3 regions of the Actinokineospora sp. NPDC051303 genome follow, and region 3 is predicted to be linked to each of the others. Evidence: riboswitches for the same ligand, from Rfam matches in the RefSeq annotation. Region 3 holds a riboswitch; each other region holds the start of a gene.
What was found. A riboswitch is a leader RNA that binds a small molecule or an ion and turns the genes downstream of it on or off. The one in region 3 is predicted to bind S-adenosylmethionine.

Region 1 (7,408 bases), on a different contig from region 3:
TCGCGCGGCGGCGGAACATCGGAGATCAGCGCCTCCGCGGCCTCGATCCGGTACCTCGGCTTGGACGTGCGCGCCGGGGCGCCGCGCCGCAGCCACGCGAGCTCCTTGCGCGCCAGGTTCCGCCGCTTCTCCTCCAGCGTGTCCGCCAGCCGCCCCCGCTCGGCGCGCGCGTAGATCCAGTCCGCGTACCCGCCCTCGTACTGCTCGACCCGGCCACCCACGACCTCCCACGTCCGGGTGCACACCGTGTCGAGGAACCACCGGTCGTGCGTCACGACCACCAGCGCGGTCCGCCGGGCGAGCAGGTGATCGGCCAGCCACCGCACCCCCTCGACGTCGAGATGGTTGGTCGGCTCGTCCAACACCACGAGGTCGAGTTCCTGCACCAGCGCAGCCGCCAACGCGACCCGCCGCCGCTCACCACCGGACATCGTGTCGACCGGGTTGTCCAACCCCAGATTGATGATCTCCAGCCCCTCCAGGATCGACCGCGCCCGCGCGTCAGCCGCCCACTGGTGCTCCTCGGTGATCCCCAACGGGTCCAGCACCGCATGCCGCGCGGTCGACCCCGCGGGCAACTCGGTGCGCTGGGTGACCACAGCCATCCGCAGATCCCGGTTCCGGCTGACCCGCCCGCTGTCCGCGGCCTCGATCCCCGCCAACACCTCCAACAGCGTGGTCTTGCCCCCACCGTTGAGCCCGACCACCCCGATCCGGTCGCCTTCCCCGACGCCCAGGGACACCTGGTCGAGCAACGGGCGCACGCCGTAGCTCTTGCTGACGTTCTCCAGGTTGACCAGGTTGGCCATCTACCCGCACTTTCGTTGAGATCAAGGGACCGGCCGTGCCCAAGCAGCATAGGCAGGTCGCTCCCGGGCCGGGACGACCGGCGCATCCCCGCCGCCCTGGGTAACGCGGGTCGAGGCGCGAACGACCTCTGGATGGTCATCCACCAGCGCGTTGTTGAGGAGTCGTCGTGGACCAGTGGCGGGGTTGGCCGTGGGCCACGGCGGGAGCGGTCGCCCTGGCCGTGGTCGTCGCGGTCGGCGCGGTCGTCGGGTCCGCGTCCCGGGAGAGCGTCACCGCGGCCACGGTGACGGAGGTGTCCACCACGACGGTCACCGTCACGGAACCACCCGAGGTTTCCACGACGACCGTCACCGTCGCGGAACCGCCCGAGGAAACGGCGGCGCCTGTCGCGTCGGGGCCTCGAACCGAGTTCGGTGAGGGCACCCACGAGGTCGCCGTCGACGTCCAGCCGGGCAAGTACAAGTCGGCGGGCCCCTCCGGAACGAATTTGGTGGGCTGCAGGTGGACTCGCAAGAGCGGTGACGGCACGGACATCTTGGACCTGGGGATCGACAAGGGGCCGTCCACGATCACGATCAACGCGGGCGAATTGATCAGCACGTCCGGGTGTGCGACCTGGGTGCGGTCGCCCTGACGTGGCTAGGCGTGGACCTCGGGGGGTGTCGAGCGGGGGGTGTCGTCGCCGATCACGCGGGCGCCGGGGACTGGGCCGTGGGCGACGCGGACGGTGCGGCAGACGCCTGCTCCGGACAGCTCGGCCGCCACGCGCAGGGCCGCGTCGCCGTCTTCGCAGAGGAACGCGCAGGTGGGGCCGGAGCCGGAGACGACGCCCGCGAGCGCGCCAGCGGTGACGCCCGCGCGCAGGGTGCGGCGCAGGCCCGGGCGCAGCGACACGGCGGCGGGCTGCAGGTCGTTGCCCAACAGCAGGGCAAGCTGGCGGGGGTCGCCGGAGGCCAGGGCCGCCAGCAGGGGCTCGACCTCGCCGATGCGCGGCGGGTCGCCCTCGGCGCGGAGGCGGTCAAGCTCGGTGTAGACCTTGGGCGTCGACAGGCCGCGCCGGTCGAAGGCCAGAACCCAGTGGTAGGTGTGCCGGGCCAGCACCGGCACCAGCTGCTCACCCCGGCCGGTGCCCAACGCGGTGCCGCCGTGCAGCACGAACGGCACGTCGCTGCCCAGCCGCCCGGCCACCTGCGCCAGCTCGTCACGGCCGATGTCCAGCCGCCACAGCGAAGCCAACCCCACCAGAGTGGCCGCGGCGTCGGCGCTGCCACCGGCCATGCCCCCGGCGACCGGGATGCCCTTGCGGATGACGATGCGGACCTTGGGCTCGTCCGCGTCGCGACCCACGTGCCGGGCCAGCTCCTGCACGGCACGCCAGGCCAGGTTGCTCGCCCCGGTGGGCACCGCGTCAGCCCCTTCGCCGTGCACCTCGACCCCCGGCTCGTCGGCGACGGCCACGGTGACCTCATCGGTCAGCGACAGCGCCTGGAAGACGGTGGACAGCTCGTGATAGCCGTCCGGGCGCACATCGCCCACGGCGAGGTGCAGGTTCACCTTGGACGGCACACGAACGGTCACCGGGGCAGGCACGACAGCGAGCACCTGACCAGCCTACGGCCGTGGCCGCGGGTGCTCTGATGGCACCTGTTAGTGGGCCGGGACTCTTCGTTTCTTTGGGCCACTACGGCGAACGATCCCCCACGGGAAGACGGGCGGGACCCTACGGCCAGAGCCAGCCGGACGACTTTTCTTCTCCTCAGGGAAACCATCGGACCGACCCAAGCGCACAACGCCCGAATCCGCCCCGAGAGCCCTTCTTTCGCCGCCCCCACCGCCCCCACAACAAACCCCACCCGCCCTGGGGGCCGGGCCCTGCTCCAGTCTATCGGCGCAGGTCAGCGCGGGGAAGAGGGTGCGCCGCGCCTGTGGATAACTCGCGATCTTGAGCGCGTTCGAGTGGTTGGCGGGGGTGCCTGCCGAGGTCTGGCGTCGCGGCACGGCTTCACCGCCCGCCCGACCTCAGGGGTGGGCGGGCGGTGAACCACACGCGCGGGTCAGGCCGCGACGATGCCCTGGGGGCCGGTGGCGCGCTGGCGCACCAGGCCGCCGCGTTCGCCGATCCAGGCCAGGGCTTGGTCGGCGTGGGAGCCGGAGACGCCCAGGAGGAAGCGGGCCACTGGGGTTTCGCCGATGCGGGTCAGGCCGCCGCCGACCACGGCGATGGTGGCGCCGAAGCGGGTGGTGGCCTCCGGGAGGAGGGCGCCGACGGCGGCGAAGCCCACGAGCACCACCTCCGCCAGGCGGTCGTGGCGGGCCTGGGCGGACTTGGGGGCGTCGATCGCGGGGAGCAGGGTCTGGGCGACCTGGCTGTCGGGGTCCTGCACCAGCGACAGCAGGTGGCCGCTCTCCTGGACGCGACCGCCGTCGAGAAGGGCCACGTCGTCGGCGATGCGGCGGACCACGCCCGCGTCGCCGGTGACCACCAGGACCGTGGAGCCCAGCTCGGCGCGGGCGCGGTCCAGGACGGTCAGGACGCCCGCCTCGGCGTCGGGGTCCAGGTCCTTGGTGGGGTCGTCGGCGAGGAGCAGGCCCGGGTCGCCGACCAGGGCGCGGGCCACCGCGACCCTGGCCTGCTGGCCGGGGGTGAGGGCGTCGGGGTAGAAGGCGGCCTTGTCGGTGAGGCCGATGAGGTCGAGCAGGGCGCCGACCTTCTCGCGGCGCTGCGGGCCGTCGACGCCCGCCTGCTCAAGGGGGAGGGCGATGTTGCCCGCGGCGGTGCGCTGCGGAAGCAGGTCGCCGTGGCGCACGACGCCGATGCGCCTGCGGGCGGCGCGGAGCCTGCGGGGGTCGAGGGCGGCGGTGTTGAAACCGTCGACCCTGATCACGCCGCTGTCGGGGCGTTCTTGGAGGGCGACGAGGCGGGCGAGGGTCGACTTGCCCGAGCCGGACGGGCCGACGACGCCGGTGATCGTGCCCGTGGGCACGTCCAACGTGACGTCCTCAAGCGCGACGACCGGGCCGGTGTCGCCCAGGAAGGACTTGCTCAGGTTCTCAACGGTGATCACGATCTACTCCAACGCGGCGCACGGCAGGCCGATAGGACGGCTTCGTCCACAAGGGACGATCCGGGACTGACGAACAGGGGGGTTAAGAAGACGTGTTGCTCGAAGTCAGCTTGCTACGCGCATCAGACGACATGCGGTGACGGATCGCTTGCACTGGTCGATGACCCGTCGGGTGGTGAGGATCCGCATCCGCTCTCACTCCTCCATCGTTCCTGGCGGTAGCACCTGCCCACGATGGGTGGTTGCTGCGGCGTCAACGAGCCAGGTCTCTCAGCCGCTCGGGATGGAATGCTTACAGAGTAGACCTGACCAAGCTGCTCAAAAGCAAGCGCGGACCCCGAAGATCGAGCCCGACGTTCCGCACATCACACATCAGGAGTAATGTTTGGGGGTTCGCTTACGCCAGGTGAGCAGCCGCTTGCGCGATTCGGACGAACTCCCCTACCGACAATTGCTCGCCCCGCTCCCCCGGGTCGACCCCGGCCGCGACGAGCACCGCCTCCGCCCGCGCCGCCGACCCGGCCCAGTCCGCCAGCGCGGCCCGCAGGGTCTTGCGCCGCTGCGCGAACGCGGCGTCGACAACGGCGAACACCGCCTGCCGGTCGGCCGCGGGAGACTCACGGCGGGTCATCGACACCAGCGCCGAATCGACGTTGGGCACCGGCCAGAAGACCGACCGGGAAATCGTGGCCACCCGGCGCGCTTCGGCGAACCAGGCGACCTTGACGCTGGGGATTCCGTAGACCTTGCCACCGGGCGCGGCGGCCATCCGGTCGGCCACCTCCGCTTGGACCATGACCAGCACCGTGCGCAGCGAAGGCAACTCGGCGAGCAAGTGCAGAACGACGGGGACGGCGACGTTGTAGGGCAGGTTCGCGACGAGTGCGGTCGGCTCGTTGAGTTCGCTGGCGGTGACGCGCATGGCGTCCGCGGTGACGACGGTGAGGCGGTCGGCTAGGTCGGGGGCGCGGTCTCGCACGGTCGCGGGGAGGCGGGCGGCTAGGACTGGGTCGATCTCCACTGCCACGACGTTGGCGCAGGCTGGGAGTAGGGCGAGGGTCAGGGAACCCAGACCTGGGCCTACTTCGAGCACGGTGTCGTCGGGCTGCAGGGCCGCGGCGGTGACGATTCGGCGGACTGTGTTGGGGTCGTGGACGAAGTTCTGGCCCAGCTTCTTGGTTGGGCGGACGTCCAACTCGGCGGCGAGCCTTCGCACGTCAGCAGGGCCAAGCAGCGCCGATCCAGTCACTGGCAGAGCGTACGGGGCGGGGGGTTTCGGAGGGGTTGGTGGGGTTGCTCTGGGTTCCTGGGGTGGCTGGGTTGGTGGGTTTGCTCGATGGGGTGGAGTGGTTTCTTTGGGGCCCCTACGAAGGAAGATCCCGTCGTGGGAAAGACGGGTGGGGAGCCTTCGGCCCCACGACCACGGCGAGTTTAGGGATCTTCCTTCACCCCCAAAGAAACCACTCCACCCCATCGAGCACCTGACAGGCTCGGGTGCGGCTTCGTGGGGGGCGGGTTCGCCGCTCGGTCTACCCCATCGAGCACTTCGCGGGCGTCGGTTCGGCTTCGTGGGGGGCTGGTTCGCTGTTGCTCGTTCCGCGCCATCGAGTGCCTGGCAGGGGTGGGTGTGGTTGGCAGGACGGCGGGTTCGCTGCCTCCGCGCCATCGAGAACCTGGCGAGCCCGGGTTCAGCCTGGCAGGAGAGCGGGTTTTCTGCTCCACCTCGTCAAGCACTGGGTGGGCCTGGACACTGCCTCGCGGGGGTGGTGGGCCGACGGGCAGGGGGCGGGCGCTCGGGTGTGCTGCCCCTTGCTATCGGGCACCTGACGGGGGCAAACCCGTTCCTGACAAGCACTCGGGCCAACCCCGGCAGGCTTGATAGGCGGGACGCGACCGCTCGGCCTGCCAGACCGGCGGTGCGCTCCCGGCCAGCAGGCCCCACAAGGAGCACCCGACAGCGCCAACCACCGACCTCAACGACCGCTTTCGCCGCCCCACGCCCCACAACAAAAACCCCACCCACCCTGGGGGCCGGGCCCTGCTCCAGTCTACCGGGGCAGGGTGACAATTCAGGTGAGAATGATCTTGCCTGTGGATAACTCGCGATCACTGGGCACGGTCGGGTGCTTGGGGGGCGAGCTTTGTGGTGGGGCCTGCGGTTCGGGGGTGGGTTAGCGGGGGAGGCCGAGTTTGCTGGAGCAGTGCGGCCAGGCGCTGTAACCGTCGCGGGCGTCGCGGACTTTGGTGGCGATGGCTATTTGTTGTTCGCGGGTGGCCTGGTGGGGGTAGGCGGCGTACTGGTCGCCGCCGTAGGCGTCCCAGGTGCTCTTGTTGAACTGGAGGCCGCCGTAGTAGCCGTTGCCGGTGTTGATGGCCCAGTTGCCGGTGGCCTCGCACTGGGCCAGACGGTCCCACACCGCGCCGTCGGAGATCAGGGGCTGGGGGGGCTGCTTGGTGCCGATCTTGACGATCCTGGGCAGGGGGGCGCGGGTTTCCTTGGAGCCGATTTCCTCGCGCTTGACGACCTTGCCGTTTTTCTCGGTGATGCGGTAGGTGGCGATGCGCTCGCCGGGGGTGCCGGGGTCGACTACCTGTTCCTTGCCCTTGGCCAGTTCCGGATCTTCGACGGTCTGGAGGGGGGGCTCGACCGGCTCGGCCTGGTTGATCACTGTCACGCCGGTGCGGCTGATGCGAATCTCGGCGCCGGTGGTGAGTTTCAGGTCGGCGCCGGGGAGGACCGCGTCCTGGGGGCCGAGGGCCAGGTTGTGCTCGTCCAGCAACTCCTGGACGGTGACCGCGGTGGTGGTCAGCTGGGTGGGGGCGTTGCCGCCGTCGAACAGGGTGACGTTCTTCGGGGTCTTGATCTCGACGGCCATGCCCTCCAGGGGCACCTGCGCGTCGTCGCCCGCGGAGATCCAGGCGCCCGCGACGGGGGCGTTGACCTGGCGGAGGGCCTCGCCGACGGTGGTGGCGCGGACCCAGTGGCCGCGCTGCTCGCCGTCGACGGTGAGCTGGAGTTGGCGGCCGCGCTGGAGGACGATCTTGCCGTCGTCGCCGATCTCGGCGGACGGGGAGGGGCTCAGCGAGTCGTGCTGGCCGACCTCGATGCCCTCTTCCTCAAGGATCTCGCCCACGGTGTCGGCGTAGGTGTTGACCTCGCGGGTGTGGCCGTCGACGTCGACGGTCACCGTGTTGTTCATCGCGATGGCCGCCGCGCCGCCGCCGGTCAGGGTGACCAGGACCGCGGCGATGGTGGCCTTGAGGAAGGTGGACTTCCAGCGCTTGACGGCGGTGATCAGGCCGGGCGCGGGCTTGTCGTCTTCGACCTTGAGCCGCTTCGGTCCGCTGACCTCGTCGGGCAGCGCGGGAAGCACGGGGAGAACAGTGGTCTCGGCGTTGATGAGCCGGATCAACTCGTCGACGTCGACGCCCGCGAAAGCCATGATCTCGTCGGCCTGCGGGCCGAGCGCGTGGCGGACGTCGTGGTCGGTGATGCTCAGCGACGCGGAGAAACCGGCGTCGTAGTCGTAGTC
Region 2 (7,408 bases), on a different contig from region 3:
GACAAGGCCGCGGGCAAGGGCGTCATCCACGCCAACCAGGCCGCCAACAAGAAGTCGGCCATGGCGCTGCGGGTCAACAAGCTCGGCTGACCCACACCCACACGTGCCAGCGGCGCCGTCCACCTCCGGGTGGGCGGCGCCGCTGCCGTGTGCATAAGACTCGTCGCATGGACCTGGAGCCCAAACCCACCTCAGCGGCGAGGACCTCGCTCTCGCACATCATGACCGCCCTGGACACCAACCTCCTGGGCACCGTCCACGGCGGCGTCATCATGAAGCTGGTCGACGACGTGGCGGGCGCGGTGGCCCAACGCCATTCCGGCGGGCCCGCCGTGACCGCGGCGATGGACGACATGACCTTCCTGCACCCGGTTCGGGTCGGCGACCTCGTGCACGCCCACGCCCAGGTCAACTGGGCAGGCCGCTCCTCGATGGAGGTCGGCGTCCGGGTCCTGGCCGAGCCGTGGGACCGGGCGGGCGTCCCGCCGACCCAGGTGGCGACGGCCTACCTGGTGTTCGTGGCGGTGGACAGGACGGGCCAACCGCGCGCCGTCCCCCCGGTCTTACCCGAAACCCCGGAAGACGAGCGCCGCCTCCGAGAAGCGGAGATCCGCCGCCACCACCGTCTCGCCAAGCGAGCCGAGATCCTGGAAAGCCGCACCGCACCCCACTGACGCCCGCGCCCCACGAAAGCGGCCCCAGCTTCCACCTCACCCCGCGTGAACGCCCTGAGCAGGCGAAGGAACGCGGTCAGTCTCGCCGGTGCGCGTGGGCGAGTCGCAGCACTGCCCGTTCCAGGGCGTAGTCCGCGTCCGCCGCGACGCCCTTGACGTCGGCGTTCACCTCGGCCACCACGCGCATGGCCTCCGCGAGGCCCGCGGGCTTCCAGCCTCGGGCCTGGCCCAGCGCCTTCTTCACCTTCCACGCGGGCATCCCCAACTCGCCTGCCAGCCGGAACGGGTCGGCGCGGCCCGCGCCAGCGACCCTGGCCACGGTCCGCACGGCGTCGGCGAGCGCGTCGGCGACCAGGACGTGCGGAACGCCGAGGTTCATGGCCCAGCGCAGCGCCTCCATCGCCCCCGCCAGGTCCCCCGTCACGGCCTTCTCGGCGACGGCGAACCCGGTGACGTCGGCGCGCCCGCGGTGGTACCGCCGGACCGCCTCCTCGGTCACCGATCCCCCGGTGTCGGCGACGAGCTGGCCCGCCGCCGCGGCGAGTTCCCGCAGGTCGGAGCCGACGGAGTCGATGAGCGCGGCCACCGCGGCCGGATCGGTCTTGCCGCCCGCCCGGCGGATCTCGTTGCGGACAAACGCCTCCCGCTCCGACGCTTTGGTGATCTTGGCGCACTCGGTGACCACCGCGCCCGCCTTGCGCATAGCGGCCACGATGTCCTTGCCCGCCTTGCGTCCGCCGCCGTTGTGCACCACGACCAGCACGATCCCGTCCGCGGGCGCCTTGGCGTAGGACACGACCAGCGCCGCGATGTCCTGGGTCGCCTCGTGGGCGGCGTCGAGGACGATCACCCGCCCCTCGGCGAACAGCGAGGGGCTGACGAGTTCGGCCAGCTCAGGGCCTGTGAGATCAGCCACCCGGAGCCGGGTCAGGTCGGCGGCGGGGTCGGCGAGCCGGGCGGTGTCGAGCGCGGCGCGGATGGCGCGCTCGACCAGCAACTCCTCTTCCCCGAGCACGAGTTGCAGCGGGGCTGGCGTGACCGCGGGCGAGTTCACGCCCGCGATCCTCCCATGGCCGCGCCGCACCCAAGTGAGCAGACGAACAGGCTCCGCTCTCGAATACTGGACAGGGGACTGGCCGATCGCGTTCATGGTGCCGTAGCGTGGCGGGCAAGTCGCGGGCCCGCTTCGGCGCGCTCGGACCACAACTGAATACCGCTCATCCAGAGGGGCAGAGGGATCGGCCCGAAGAAGCCCCGGCAACCGGCGTTACGCGTCACTTCCTCATCGCGAGGAGGCGGACGACCACGGTGCCAATTCCGACCCGCGCAGCGGGATAGATGAGGAGATACCTCGCGATGACATCGACCGTTGACGTCCAGCAGACCAGCGCTTACGACCTCGGCCCCGCCCGGGCGCTCTCCTGCCGCGAATGCGGCCACCAGATCCCACTCGCCGCCGAGTTCGCCTGCGCCGAGTGTTTCGGCCCGCTTGAGGTCGCCTACGAGTTCGGCAACATCACTCGGGCTGACATCGAAGCGGGACCCCAGTCGATTTGGCGCTACCGGGGGCTGCTGCCGGTCCCCAGCGACGTCGCCGCCCACCCCAACACCGACCCGGGCATGACCCGGCTGGTCAAGGCCGACCGCCTCGCCGCTGCGCTCGGCGTGAAGTCGCTGTGGGTCAAGGACGACACCGGCAACCCCACGCACTCGTTCAAGGACCGCGTCGTCGCGGTCGCGCTCGCCGCCGCCCGCCAGCTCGGCTTCAGCGTGCTGGCCTGCCCGTCCACCGGCAACCTCGCCAACGCGGTCGCCGCGGCGGCGGCCCGCGCGGGCTGGGACTCGGTCGTGCTGATCCCGTCGTCGCTGGAGCGGGCGAAGATCCTGACCACGGCGGTCTACGACGGCGCGCTGATCGCCGTCGACGGCAACTACGACGATGTCAACCGGCTCGCCACCGAGCTGGCCGCCGAGCACGAGAACTGGGCGTTCGTGAACGTCAACGTCCGCCCGTACTACGCGGAAGGCTCCAAGACCCTGGGCTACGAGGTCGCCGAGCAGCTCGGCTGGCGGCTCCCGCGGCAGATCGTGGTGCCGGTCGCGTCCGGCTCCCAGCTGACCAAGGTCGACAAGGCGTTCCGCGAGCTGGGCGAGCTGGGCCTGGTCGAGCCGACGCCGTACCGCGTGTTCGGCGCGCAGGCCACCGGCTGCTCCCCGGTCTCCTCGGCGTTCAAGTCCGGCCACGACGTGATCCGCCCGGTCAAGCCGGACACCATCGCCCGCTCGCTGGCGATCGGCGCCCCCGCCGACGGCCCGTACGTGCTCGACTCGGTCCGCCGCACGGGCGGCGCGGTCGAGGACGTCACCGACGCCGAGGTCGTCGAGGGCATCCGCCTGCTGGCCCGCACCGAGGGCATCTTCGCCGAGACCGCAGGCGGCGTGACCGTCGCCACGGCGAAGAAGCTCATCGAGAGCGGCCAGATCGACCCCGACGCCGAAACCGTCCTCCTCATCACCGGCGACGGCCTCAAGACCCTCGACGCGGTCCAGGACCACATCGGCCCGCGCGCCACCATCCCGCCGACCGCCGCCGCCGTCCGCGAGGTCCTCGGCCGCGGCTGACCCACGACGCGTGTCCAGTGGCCGCACCCCGGGCGGGGTGCGGCCACTGCCGTTCCACACACCGCACACCCAGCCCAACTCCCCGGACAGCGCCTTGTCGCCCACGAGTCAGGGCGCGGCCGATCACCCGCCCGAAGTTCTCAGCCATCGGATCGGGTTCAGCGCCCAGCCGGCCCAGTTCCCAGCAGGTTTCAGTTCCCGGCAGGTTCAGTTCCCCGGCAGGTTCAGGTCCCCAGCAGGATTCAGCACCCCCAACAGGTTCAGGTCCCCAGGAAGATTCAGTACCCAGCAGGTTCGGTTCCCCGGCGAGATTCAGTTCCCCGGCAGCGTTCCCGGCCGCGCCAAGGGCGGTGGCGTGGCGAAGCCGCTGGCCCGCCGAGATTCAGCGGCCAGGAGGGGATCTGGGCTCGCCGCGCACCATCGCGGCGGGCCTCCCCCCGTCCTCGACTACCGCGCAATCGCCTCCGGTGTCGGTTCGGACAATTAGAACTCCTTTCTGGGTAAGGCTTCCCAACGTGCGCGGGCTCGGATGGCCGTAGCGGTTGCCAGCGCCCACACTGACCAACGCCACCCGCGCACCGGTGGCCGCGAGGAACTCCGGCGCGGTGTATCGACTTCCGTGGTGCGGGACCTTGACGATGTCGGCGGACAGGTCGACGCCCGCGGTCAGCAGGTCGGCCTGAGCGGCGAGTTCGATGTCCCCGGTGAGCAGCAGCCGTCCAGCCCGGGTGGTGGCCCGGAGCACCACCGAGCGGTTGTTGATCTGTGTGCCGTCCGGTTCGGCAGGCTCATCCTCCTTCGTTTGTGGGGCAAGGACTTCCACGGCAAGGCCCGGCCAGCTCAGTCGCTGCCCAGCCGTCAACTGCACGAGCGGGACCCCGGCGTCGGCCACTTCCTCGCGCACCTGCCGCCAGGCCCACGCAGGCGCCCGCCCGGGACCGACCGCGACAGCGCCGACCGCGTGGCCGGATAAGACCGCCGACAGGCCGCCCACATGGTCCGCGTGCAGATGGCTGAGGATCACCAGAGGAATCCGGTCGACCCCTAGCCGGTCCAGGCACTCGCGTGTCGGAGCCGATTCGGGGCCGGTGTCGACCAGCACCGCCCTGTCAGGGTCCGCTGTGGACAGTGCGATCGCGTCCCCTTGACCGACGTCACACGCGACCGCGGCCCAACCGGACGGCGGCCAGCCCGGAGCGATGACCCGGACCGGAATCACCACCAGCAGAACAGCGGTGAGCCCCAACCCGACCACCAACCGCGCCGTGCGCCGCCGCATCGCCACAGCCAACCCGACGGCTGTCAGGAGCAGCGCCGCCCCGCCCCACCACCCCGCGGGCCAGTCGAGGGCCGCTCCCGGCATCCCGGCCGCGGTCCGGCCGACCGCGACCAGCCACCCGACTTCGGGACCGGCAAGGCGCGCCAGCCACTCCGCGAGCCACGGCAGGACCGGCATCACCAACGCGGCCAGCACCCCGAGGACCGTCGCGGGCGCGACGACCGGAGCGGCGGCCAGGTTCGCCGCCACCGCGACGAGGCTGACCTGACCGCTCATCCCGGCCACGACCGGCGCCGTCACCAGGTGCGCCGCCGCGGGCACGGCGAGCGCCTCGGCCACGATCCGGGGAACGCCACGCCGCGTGAGCCGCCGCGTCCACCTCGGCGCGAGCAGGACCAGCGCACCGGTGGCCAGCACCGACAGCACGAACCCGAAGGCGACGGCCATCGCCGGGTCGTGCACGACGAGCACGATCACCGCCGCTCCGAGGGCGGGCAACGCGGACCGTTCCCGCCCGAGAGCGAGGGCGAGCAGGCCGACCGCGCCCATGACCCCGGCCCGCAGAACACTGGGTTCCGGACCGGCCAGGATCACGTATCCGACGAGCGCGCACAGCGCACCGGCCGCCGACCCTCGCGGCCCTATCCTGACCAACCGCAACAGGTAGAGAACGGCGACGCAGACAATGGCGAGGTTAGCCCCGCTGACCGCCAGCAAATGGGACATCCCGGCGACGCGGAACTCGTCCTCGACCGTGGTGGACATGCCGTCCTTGTCACCGACGACGAGCGCGGGCAGCAGCCCGGCGGACTCGGGTTCGAGCACGCCCGACGCCTGCCGGAGGCCCGCGCGGAGCGCGTGGGCGGCCCGTTGCCAGGCGGGCGCGTCGCCGACGGACGCCGGTGACCCCCGGGCGCGAAGCACGGCCACGGTGAGCGTGCCGCCCTCCGCCGGGGCGAGCGTGCCCTCGGCCACGGCCCGCTGACCGGGCAGCAATGCCGCCCACCGGTCCACCGGGGCCAGAATCAGGATCCGGGTCCCGGAGGGCGCCACAACGGCGGGCACGACGACCGAGCGCACCCCGGACGGCAGGCCGCCGAATCCGGCCGCGCGCACAGGTTTGGGCCGTTCGACGACCTCGACCTGGAGACGGGCCGCCGCGCCGCGGGCCGCCTCCGCCCGGAGCGGGTCCGCCGCGGCCTCGTGGATCCGCGCGGCGACCGGCCACACGGCGAGCACGCCGCAGACGAACAGCGGCACACCGGCGGCCAGCCGAACGGGCCCATCGCGCGCGGACTCGCGCCCGCGGCGCTCACGGCGTCGAGTGTGGGCGGCCCCGGCTAGAGCCGCGAGGCAGCCGACGACCACCGTCAGCGACCAGTGCACGAGCAGTCCCAGCAGCGCGGACAGCCACACCGCCAGCGCGCCGGACAACAGCCGCCAGTCGTGCGGTCTCGGGTCGGGTGGCGGCTGGTTCATCGGACCGTGACGAGATCGCGCAGGGTCGTGAACCGGGCCGGGCCGATGCCCTCGATCTCATGGAGCTGGTCGACCTTGGTGAACTGGCCGTGGCGCGTGCGCCAGTCGAGGATGCGTTGGGCGGTGACGCTGCCCACCCCGGGCAAGGTGTCCAGCTGCGCCAAGGACGCCGAGTTGAGGTTGACGAGCGCGCCCGGTTGCTCGGTCTGGGCATCGACGGGTGCGGGGACGCCGACGTGGATCTGCTCACCGTCGGCGAGTTTGCGGGCGAGGTTGAGCGCGCTCAGGTCGGCGCCGGGCAGGGCGCCGCCGCTGGCCCGGAGCGCGTCCACGACCCGCGCCCCATCCGGGAGCGACCGGATACCTGGGCTCCCGACCTTGCCGACGACGTCGACCACAACCTCGGCCGCGACACTCGGACTTGGGTTGGCCTGGTCGACGGTGGCAGCGGCCAAATTGGGCGGCACCTCTTTTACCGGGGAGTCGGAAAGAGCGACAAACCCGGCGACCACCGCGACGACCACGGTCAAGCCCGCGATGAGCGGAATCGGAACCCGGCGTCGATCAGGCGGGCTGTGCGGGGTGAACCGGCGGATGAGATGGCCTGTGGGACGGCGCCACGGGAACCTTCGCTCGACCCGGGGATCGGATTCAGGAGACTCAGAATCCGGTGATCCGGGATCAGGCGAACTGGTGGGCCGCGCCAAGAAAGATGGATCAGATACGTCTCGATCGGGGCGGGTGAAGAAGCGCCGCCACGGAATGGCCCCGGCTGGCGTCTGCTGGCGTTCGGAATCCGGCCGCGGTTCTTGACCTGGCAGGAGGTCAGGCTGGTCTCTGCGGCGAACGGGCGCGCTGGAGAAACCGATATCCGGAGGCTGTCGCGGATTTTGCGACTCGGGTCGGGGCTCGTCCCAGGGGCGGGCCGCGATGGTGGTCAACCGGGCCAGGACGGCGTCCATCTGAGCTGCGCGAGTGGCGTTGATCTGTGGCATAGCACCAACGCTAGGGACGAATCAAGGCCGTGGGTAGGCGTCTCCGTCGCCTGTGGACAACTCCGTCCTATGTGGATAACTCAGTTGTCAAAACGGCCAGGGCAGAGTACAACGCCGAGAACTCCGGGGCCGGTGTGCGCGCCGATGACGGCGCCCAACTCGGAAACCACGCAACCAGCGGACCGCGGAATGCGCTCGTCCAAGCGGGTGGCGAGTTCAGCGGCGCGATCGGGGGCGGCGAGGTGGTGCACCGCCAGTTGGACCGGCTCGTCGCCCGCCGCGGCCACGGCAAGGTCCACCAAGCGGGCCAACGCCCGGCTGGTCGTGCGCACTTTCTCCAACGGCACTATCTCGCCATT
Region 3 (7,408 bases):
GCGCTCGTGCAGGCCACCCTCGAACGGTGGGAGCGCGAGCACACCGAGGCGGTCATCGACCTCGCCGAAGCGGGTGAGACCCCCACCGAGCGACTGCGCATCCTCTTCGGCGCCGTGCTCTACCCGGAACAGGGGGCCGACGTGGAACTCGCGCTCCTGGCCTCGCTGAGCGATCCACTCGTCGCGGCTGCCGTCGCGCGGGTCGGCGAGCGGCGGGTGGAGTACCTCGCGACCCAGTTCGCCCAGCACGGCTTCGGCCGCGCCCAGGCCAGGCGGCGCGCGGTGATCGCCTACTCCGTCTACCTCGGACAGGCCCAGCTCAGCCGGGGCGCGCCGGAAACCCTGCCGCGGTCGGCCGCGGCCCGCCGGGCGCACGTGGCCGAAGTGCTGCGCGTGCTGCTGACCGAATCGGTGGACGCCTGATGGTGTTCCGGTTCGGGGTTCGGGTGAAACCGGGCGCGCGCCGCGCCGCCGTCGGCGGTCGGTGGCCCGGCCACAGCACTAGCGACGGCGACACGCTCGTCGTGGCGGTCGCCGCGCCCGCGGTGGAAGGCAAGGCGAACGAAGCGGTCCGCCGCGCGCTCGCCGACGCGTTCGGCGCGCGCCGCAACGACGTGCGGATCGTGGCCGGGGAACGGGGCAGGGACAAGGTGGTCGAACTGGACCCGGTGCCGCCGAATGCCGCGCGCACGCTGGCCCGATTGCTCGGCGACCAGCCGTGACCATTGCCTCACCCAGCGCGTGACCGGTTTGTCGAGTGCGCCCCCACCCGGTTGAAAGGGGACAATGCGCTCACAACACCAGGCGCTCGCACCATGCGGGCCGCCGCGCGGCCAGGAGGAGGTGGGATGGACGACCTGACCCTGGCGCTCGGTATCGGCGCGGCCGTTCTCCTGCTGGCCGTTCTCGCGGTGCGGGTGTCCGTCCGACTCGGACTGCCCTCGTTGCTGCTCTACCTCGGGATCGGTGTCCTGGTCGGCGAAGCGGGCCTGGGCATCGAGTTCGAGAACGCCGAGTTGACGCAGGCGCTCGGCTTGGCCGCCCTGGTCATGATCCTCACCGAGGGCGGCCTCACCACGCGCTGGGGTGAGGTGAAACCCGCGCTGTGGCCGGGAATCGCACTGTCCACAGTGGCGGTTGTGATCAGCGTCGGGCTGACCGCGGCCGGACTGCACTGGATTCTCGGCTTCGACTGGCGGCTCGCCCTGCTGTGGGGCGCGGTGCTCGCCTCCACCGACGCCGCCGCGGTGTTCAGCGTGCTGCGCAGGCTCTCGGTCACCCGGCGGCTGGTCGGCTCGCTTGAGCTGGAAAGCGGCATGAACGACGCGCCGAGCTACATCGCCGTCGTGCTGCTGGCCTCCACCGACCCGATCGGCTGGGGCCTGCCGCTGACCATGCTCTACGAACTCGGCGCTGGCGCGCTGATCGGCCTGGGGCTCGGCTGGCTCGGCACGCACGCGCTGCGCCGGGCCGCGCTCCCGGCGACCGGCCTCTACCCGCTGGCCACGGTCGCGGTGTGCGTGCTCGCTTTCGCCTGCGGGCAGGCCGCGCACGCCTCCGGGCTGCTCGCCACCTACATCGCCGGGCTGGTGCTGGGGAACTCGCGGCTGCCGCACCGGTCGGACACCGTGTCCTTCGCCGAGGGGATGGGCTGGCTGGCGCAGATCGGCCTGTTCGTCCTCTTGGGACTGTTCGCCTCGCCCTCGCGGCTGCTCGACGCGCTGGTGCCCGGACTGGTGGCCGGGGCGGTGATCACGCTGGTCGCCCGGCCGCTGTCGGTGCTGCTGTCCGTCACGCCGTTCCGCGTCCCCTGGCGAGAACAGGTGTTCCTGTCCTGGGCCGGGTTGCGCGGGGCGGTGCCCATCGTGCTGGCCATGATCCCGCTGTCGCAGGGCGTGCCCGGCGCGCAGCAACTGGTCGACGCCGTGTTCGTCCTGGTGATCGTGCTGACCCTGGTGCAGGGAAGCACTCTTGGCCTGCTGGCCAAGGCGCTCGGGCTCGACGCCGGGGCTCGCGCCAAGGAGGTCGAGGTCGACGCGGCGACCCTTGACGAGCTCAACGCCGAGCTGTTGCAGGTGACGATCCCGCAGGGCTCGAAGCTGCACGGCGTCTACCTGTCCGAGCTGCGCCTGCCCGTGGGCGCGACGGTGAGCCTGGTCGCGCGGGCCACGGGCGCGTTCACCCCAGGTGCCAACACTCGTTTGCAGGTTGGCGACCAAGTCCTGGTCGTCACCACCCAGGACGCCCGCGAGGCCACCGAGAACCGCATCCGCGCGGTCGACCGGGCAGGCCGCTACGCCCGCTGGAAAGGCGAGACCGGCGACGAGTGAGCCCGCTCTCACCTGGTGGGCTGCCGCTCGATCCTGAGCAGCGCGTCGGCTATGTTCTGCGGCAAGGTCACGAGCGCCAGCGTCAAACCCCGGTTTGCTGGCCGGCAACCCTCCTCCGCGGTGGGGTGCCCCGGGTGAGGACCTGGTCCTCCCGCGCGGTGCGGGACGGGCAAGCGCGGACCCCTCGCGGGTCCCCTGGACCTGGAGGTCAGCCCCCATGACGCTCGCTGTTCCCGCGGCCCGCACGCCCGAGACCGCCCCGGAGACGGCCGCTGTCGCCGTGCCGCCGGTGGTCGGCGCGCGACTGGTCGTCCCGCTGGTCGACGGCCGCCGCGTCGGCTACGCCAACCTCGACCACGCCGCCAGCGCGCCGTGTCTTGAAGCCGTGCGCGACGCGGTGGACGAGCTGCTGCCCTGGTACGCCAGCGTCCACCGCGGCGCGGGCTTCGCGTCGCAGGTCAGCACCAAGGTCTACGAGCAGGCCCGCGCGGTGCTGCGCCGGTTCGTCGGCGCCCGCCCGAGCGACGCGGTGGTGTTCACCCGCAACACCACCGACAGCCTCAACCTGCTGGCCAAGGCGCTGCCCAAGAACACCTCGGTGGTGCTGTTCGACACCGAGCACCACGCGGCGCTGCTGCCCTGGCGCGGCCCCCGGGTCCACCGGATCGAGACCCCGGCCAGCGCCGGTGACGCGGTGCTCGCCCTCGACGCCGCGCTTTCGGCCTGCGCGGTCGGCCCGCGCCTGGTCGTGCTCACCGCGGCGTCCAACGTCACCGGCGAAATCTGGCCGGTCGCCGCGCTGGCCGAGGTCGCGCGAAGGCACGGCGCCCGGATCGTGCTCGACGCCGCGCAGCTCGCCCCGCACCGGCCGATCGACATCCGCGCGCTCGACGTCGACTACGTGGCCCTCTCCGGGCACAAGCTCTACGCCCCCTTCGGCGCGGGCGCGCTGATCGGCCGCGCGGACTGGCTCAACGCCGCCGACCCCTACCTAGTCGGCGGGGGAGCGACCGCCCAGGTGGTCGACTGGGGCGACCGGCTCGGCGTGGCCTGGTCGAAGGTGCCCGAGCGGCACGAGGCTGGCTCGCCCAACGTCGTCGGCGCGCACGCGCTGGCCGTCGCCTGCGAGACGATCACCCGGCACGGCTGGGACGCGATCGTCGCGCACGAGCGCGCGCTGCTGCGCAGGCTGCGCTCGGGCCTGGCCACGGTGCCCGGCCTGCGCGGGCTGAGCCTGTTCGGACCTGAGCACGACCGGGTCGGCGTCGTCAGCTTCACCATCGACGGCGTCGAGGCGGGCCTGGCCGCCGCGGTCCTGTCGGCCGAGCACGGCATCGGCGTCCGCGACGGCGCGTTCTGCGCCCACATCGCCACCCGCAGGCTCCTGGGCCGCGTGGGCGCGGGGGAGCAGCGGGCGCTGCGGGTCAGCATCGGGCTGGGCACCACAACCGAGCACGTCGACCGGCTCGTGGCCGCGCTGCGGTCGCTGGTGACCGACGGACCCGCCGCCGACTACGTCCTCGTGGACGGCCGGTGGACGCCTGCCAACGACCCGCGCCCCCTGCCGCCGTTCCTGCGCGAGGTCTCCTGACCGGCCGCGCACGGCCACCATGGACAATGGGCCGGTGAGCACAGAACGTGGCGACGACCGCGGCACCGAGATCGAACACGCGGCGACCGAGCAGGAGGCCACGGCTGAGCAGGAGGCCACGGCCGAGCCGCCACCCCGGCGGGGCGCGCTGCTGCTGTCCACGGCCATGGTGGTCTTCGCGCTGGACCTGATCACCAAGATCATCGCCACCGCCACGCTGGAGGGCGAGCCCCCGGTCCGGGTACTCGGCGGCGCGGTCTACCTGCAACTGGTCCGCAACGCGGGCGCCGCGTTCTCCATGGCCACCGGCATGACCTGGCTGTTCACCCTGATCGCGGCCGGGGTCGTCGTCGCCATCGTGTGGATCATGCCCAAGCTGCGCTCGACGGGCTGGGCGCTGGGCTTGGGCCTGGTGCTCGCGGGCGCGCTGGGCAACCTCACCGACCGGATCTTCCGCGCGCCCGGGGTGTTTCAGGGGCACGTGGTCGACTTCATCTCCGTCTTCGCGCCCAACGGCGACTTCTTCCCGGTGTTCAACGTCGCCGACTCGGGCATCTCCATCGGCGGCGTCCTGATCGTGCTGATGGCGATCCTCGGCCGCGACTACGACGGCAGCACCACCCGCGACAAGGCCGGAGACGCTGCATGAGCAAGCCCGCGAGCGAATCATCGACCCAGTGCGCCCGCGTGCGGAGCCGCCGATCTTGTGGGGTGGCCGCATGAGCGAGCCTGCGAGCGAATCGTTGACACAGTGCGCCCGCGAGCGGAGCCACCGAACTTGTGAGGTGGCCGCATGAGCGAATCACGCACCCTGCCCGTGCCCGACGGCCTCGACGGCATGCGGGTCGACGCCGGGCTGTCCAAGCTGCTCGGCCTGTCCCGCACCATCGTGGCCGCGCTCGCCGAGTCCGGCGACGTCCTGGTCGACGGCAGGCCCGCGGGCAAATCCGACCGACTGCTCGCCGGGACCTGGCTGGAGGTCACCCTCCCCGAGCCCGACCGCCCGGTCGAGGTCCGCGCCATCGCCGTCGAAGGCATGGAGATCATCCACCAGGACGACGACGTGGTCGTGGTCGACAAGCCGGTGGGCGTCGCCGCCCACCCCAGCCCCGGGTGGACCGGGCCAACGGTCATCGGCGGCCTGGCCGCCGCGGGCATCCGGATCTCCACCTCCGGCGCCGCCGAGCGCCAAGGCGTGGTCCACCGCCTCGACGTCGGCACCACCGGGGTGATGGTGGTGGCCAAGAGCGAATACGCGTACACCGTGCTCAAACGCGCCTTCAAGGAGCGCACGGTCGAGAAGCGCTACCACGCGCTCGTCCAAGGCCACCCCGACCCGAGCGTCGGCACCATCGACGCGCCCATCGACCGGCACCCCCGCCACGACTACCGGTGGGCGGTCGTCGCGGGCGGCAAACCCAGCGTCACCCACTACGAGACGATCGAGGCGTTCCGGGCCGCGTCACTGCTTGACGTCAAACTGGAGACCGGGCGGACGCACCAGATCCGGGTCCACTTCTCCGCCCTCCGTCACCCTTGTGTCGGTGATCTGACCTACGGCGCCGATCCGAGCCTCGCCAAGCGCCTCGGCCTGGCCAGGCAGTGGCTGCACGCCCGCACGCTGGGGTTTCACCATCCCGACGACGGTCGGTGGGTGGAGTTCACCAGCGAGTATCCGGCCGATCTCGCTGGGGCGCTGGACACGCTCGCCGCCGATTACTGAGGTCCGTGCGGAGATCCTCGGCTAAGTTGGATTTGACTTGGCGACGGCTAGAGGCGGTGCTTATGAGCGGCACGGATAGACCGGACGAGGACACTGGCGGGTTCCTGGTGGATGGGGTCGCGCCTCAGGTCATCGGGGGCGGTGATACGGCTGAGGTCGCTTATGACCGGGAGCCGCCTACCAGTCCTATTCAGGCTCAGGCCGCGCCGCCGCCGTCTAAGAAGGGATGGCTGAGCAAGCTGTTCGGGCGGTAGTCGGGGCTTGCTCGGGGGCTTGGCTTGGTGGGGGTTGCTCGATGGGGTGGAGTGGTTTCTTCGGGGCCCCTACGAAGGAAGATCGCCGTGTGAAAGACGGGTGGGATGCCTTCGGCCTCACACGTGCGGAGCCAGCTTAGCGATCTTCCTTCTCCCCCGAAGAAACCACTCCACCCCATCGAGCACCTGGCAGGACCGGGCAGCGGTTGGCAGATGCTCGGGTTCGCTGTTCGGTCTGCACCACCGGGCACCTGGCAGGGCCGGGTTCGGTTGGCAGGAGCGTGGGTTCGCTGTTCCGCTCTCACCAGTGCATGGCAGGGGCGGTGCTGCCTGGCAGGAGGGGGGCCAGCCAGCGTCGCTGGTTCTCAGTTCTCGACTGTCCAGGTGAGGGTTAGGGATTCCTCGTCTGGGCGGGGGCTCCAGCGGACTGAGGTGACCACTATGTCTTCTGGGACCACGTAAACCGTGTGTCCGCCTGCTGTCTCGCCGGGGGCCACGCCTATTCGGTGTGGGGGGCGTGAGGATAGAGAGACTGGGGCCTTGGAGATTGTTTGGCCGTCCGGGGTGACCAGGACCAGGTAGAGGTCAGGCAGGGTGCTGAACGGGACTGTGCCTCGGTTGGTCAACTCCGTGTGCACCACTATCGACCGCTCGCCTGGTTGGAGGCGGTAGCCGGCGGCGGTGAACAAGTAGTCGGCGGGGTCTACTACCTCCACCAGTTGGACGGAGAGGCGTTCGCCTTCCAGGCCCGAGGTTTCCAGGGTGGTGCCGACCTTGCCCTGGCGGGTGGGGGTGTTCATCCGGGTTGTCGGCTGGGTGCGGTCGACGGCCAGGGCCGGGGGCTGGTCGCCACGGGCCCAGGAGGCGCTGCCGGGTGGGCCCCAGGTGCTGATCGGCTCGTTCGCGGGGGGAGCGGGGTGGGGCTGGGGAATGGGTTGGCTGGGTGGGCCCGCGGGGGTGGGGAAAGGCTGGCTGGGTGGGCCGGTGCGCACCTGGTATGGGCCGCTGGGAGGGTGGTGGGCGAAGTTCTGTTGCTGCTGCGGGGGGTACTGCGCCTGCTGGGGCTGGTAGCCGCCGCTCTGGGGGCCGGGGGGTGGCGGGTAGACGCCGGAGGGGGTGCCCTGCACGCCGTAAGAGGGGGGTGCGGGTGTCCTGGCCAGTGCGGCGCGGACGCCGTTGGGATCGCATTCGACGCCGACGAGGAGGGGGAGGCCCGCGCCGGACAGGGCGACCAGCCGCGAGGCCACTTCCCGGGGGTCCATGCCCAGCCTCGCGGCCACCTCGTGCACCGCTGCCCTGCCCATTTCGGCGACCACACCGAGTAGGCGGGCATCAACCGGATCCGTCACGACCACGGGCCGCACGCTACCCGGTTGGCGGGCGGCTCGCGGCGGAAGCCGGGACTCGACACGGGCAAGATCGGTTTCGGTGATCGAATCCGCACGGAGCGCGACCTCACACCGGGGCGTCGTCCAGCAGCGCGAGGTGCCGGGGGTCGTCGGCGCGCACG

Region 1: it holds a riboswitch for S-adenosylmethionine, as region 3 does, so the genes downstream of both, ACZ6SD_RS29310 (methionine ABC transporter ATP-binding protein) here and ACZ6SD_RS29715 (aminotransferase class V-fold PLP-dependent enzyme) in region 3, are expected to answer to the same signal.
Region 2: it holds a riboswitch for S-adenosylmethionine, as region 3 does, so the genes downstream of both, thrC (threonine synthase) here and ACZ6SD_RS29715 (aminotransferase class V-fold PLP-dependent enzyme) in region 3, are expected to answer to the same signal.

The regions. Positions count from the first base shown of each region.
Region 1 covers NZ_JBVJIN010000063.1:9,636-17,043, reverse strand. The annotation lists gene ACZ6SD_RS29325 (ABC-F family ATP-binding cassette domain-containing protein) at 1-809, opposite strand, end outside; gene ACZ6SD_RS29320 (hypothetical protein) at 977-1,444, shown strand; gene ACZ6SD_RS29315 (4-(cytidine 5'-diphospho)-2-C-methyl-D-erythritol kinase) at 1,450-2,412, opposite strand; gene ACZ6SD_RS29310 (methionine ABC transporter ATP-binding protein) at 2,865-3,875, opposite strand; SAM riboswitch class I at 4,076-4,165, opposite strand; gene rsmA (16S rRNA (adenine(1518)-N(6)/adenine(1519)-N(6))-dimethyltransferase RsmA) at 4,273-5,124, opposite strand; gene ACZ6SD_RS29300 (transglycosylase family protein) at 6,047-7,408, opposite strand, start outside.
Region 2 covers NZ_JBVJIN010000009.1:72,347-79,754, reverse strand. The annotation lists gene rpsT (30S ribosomal protein S20) at 1-90, shown strand, start outside; gene ACZ6SD_RS09575 (acyl-CoA thioesterase) at 168-674, shown strand; gene holA (DNA polymerase III subunit delta) at 751-1,728, opposite strand; SAM riboswitch class I at 1,889-2,019, shown strand; gene thrC (threonine synthase) at 2,031-3,296, shown strand; gene ACZ6SD_RS09560 (ComEC/Rec2 family competence protein) at 3,679-6,054, opposite strand; gene ACZ6SD_RS09555 (ComEA family DNA-binding protein) at 6,051-6,578, opposite strand; gene ACZ6SD_RS09550 (DegV family protein) at 7,130-7,408, opposite strand, start outside.
Region 3 covers NZ_JBVJIN010000066.1:7,118-14,525, reverse strand. The annotation lists gene ACZ6SD_RS29730 (TetR/AcrR family transcriptional regulator) at 1-423, shown strand, start outside; gene ACZ6SD_RS29725 (DUF167 domain-containing protein) at 423-722, shown strand; gene ACZ6SD_RS29720 (potassium/proton antiporter) at 849-2,330, shown strand; SAM riboswitch class IV at 2,396-2,512, shown strand; gene ACZ6SD_RS29715 (aminotransferase class V-fold PLP-dependent enzyme) at 2,548-3,921, shown strand; gene lspA (signal peptidase II) at 3,956-4,570, shown strand; gene ACZ6SD_RS29705 (RluA family pseudouridine synthase) at 4,715-5,644, shown strand; gene ACZ6SD_RS29700 (AsnC family protein) at 6,264-7,253, opposite strand; gene ACZ6SD_RS29695 (nucleoside/nucleotide kinase family protein) at 7,354-7,408, opposite strand, start outside.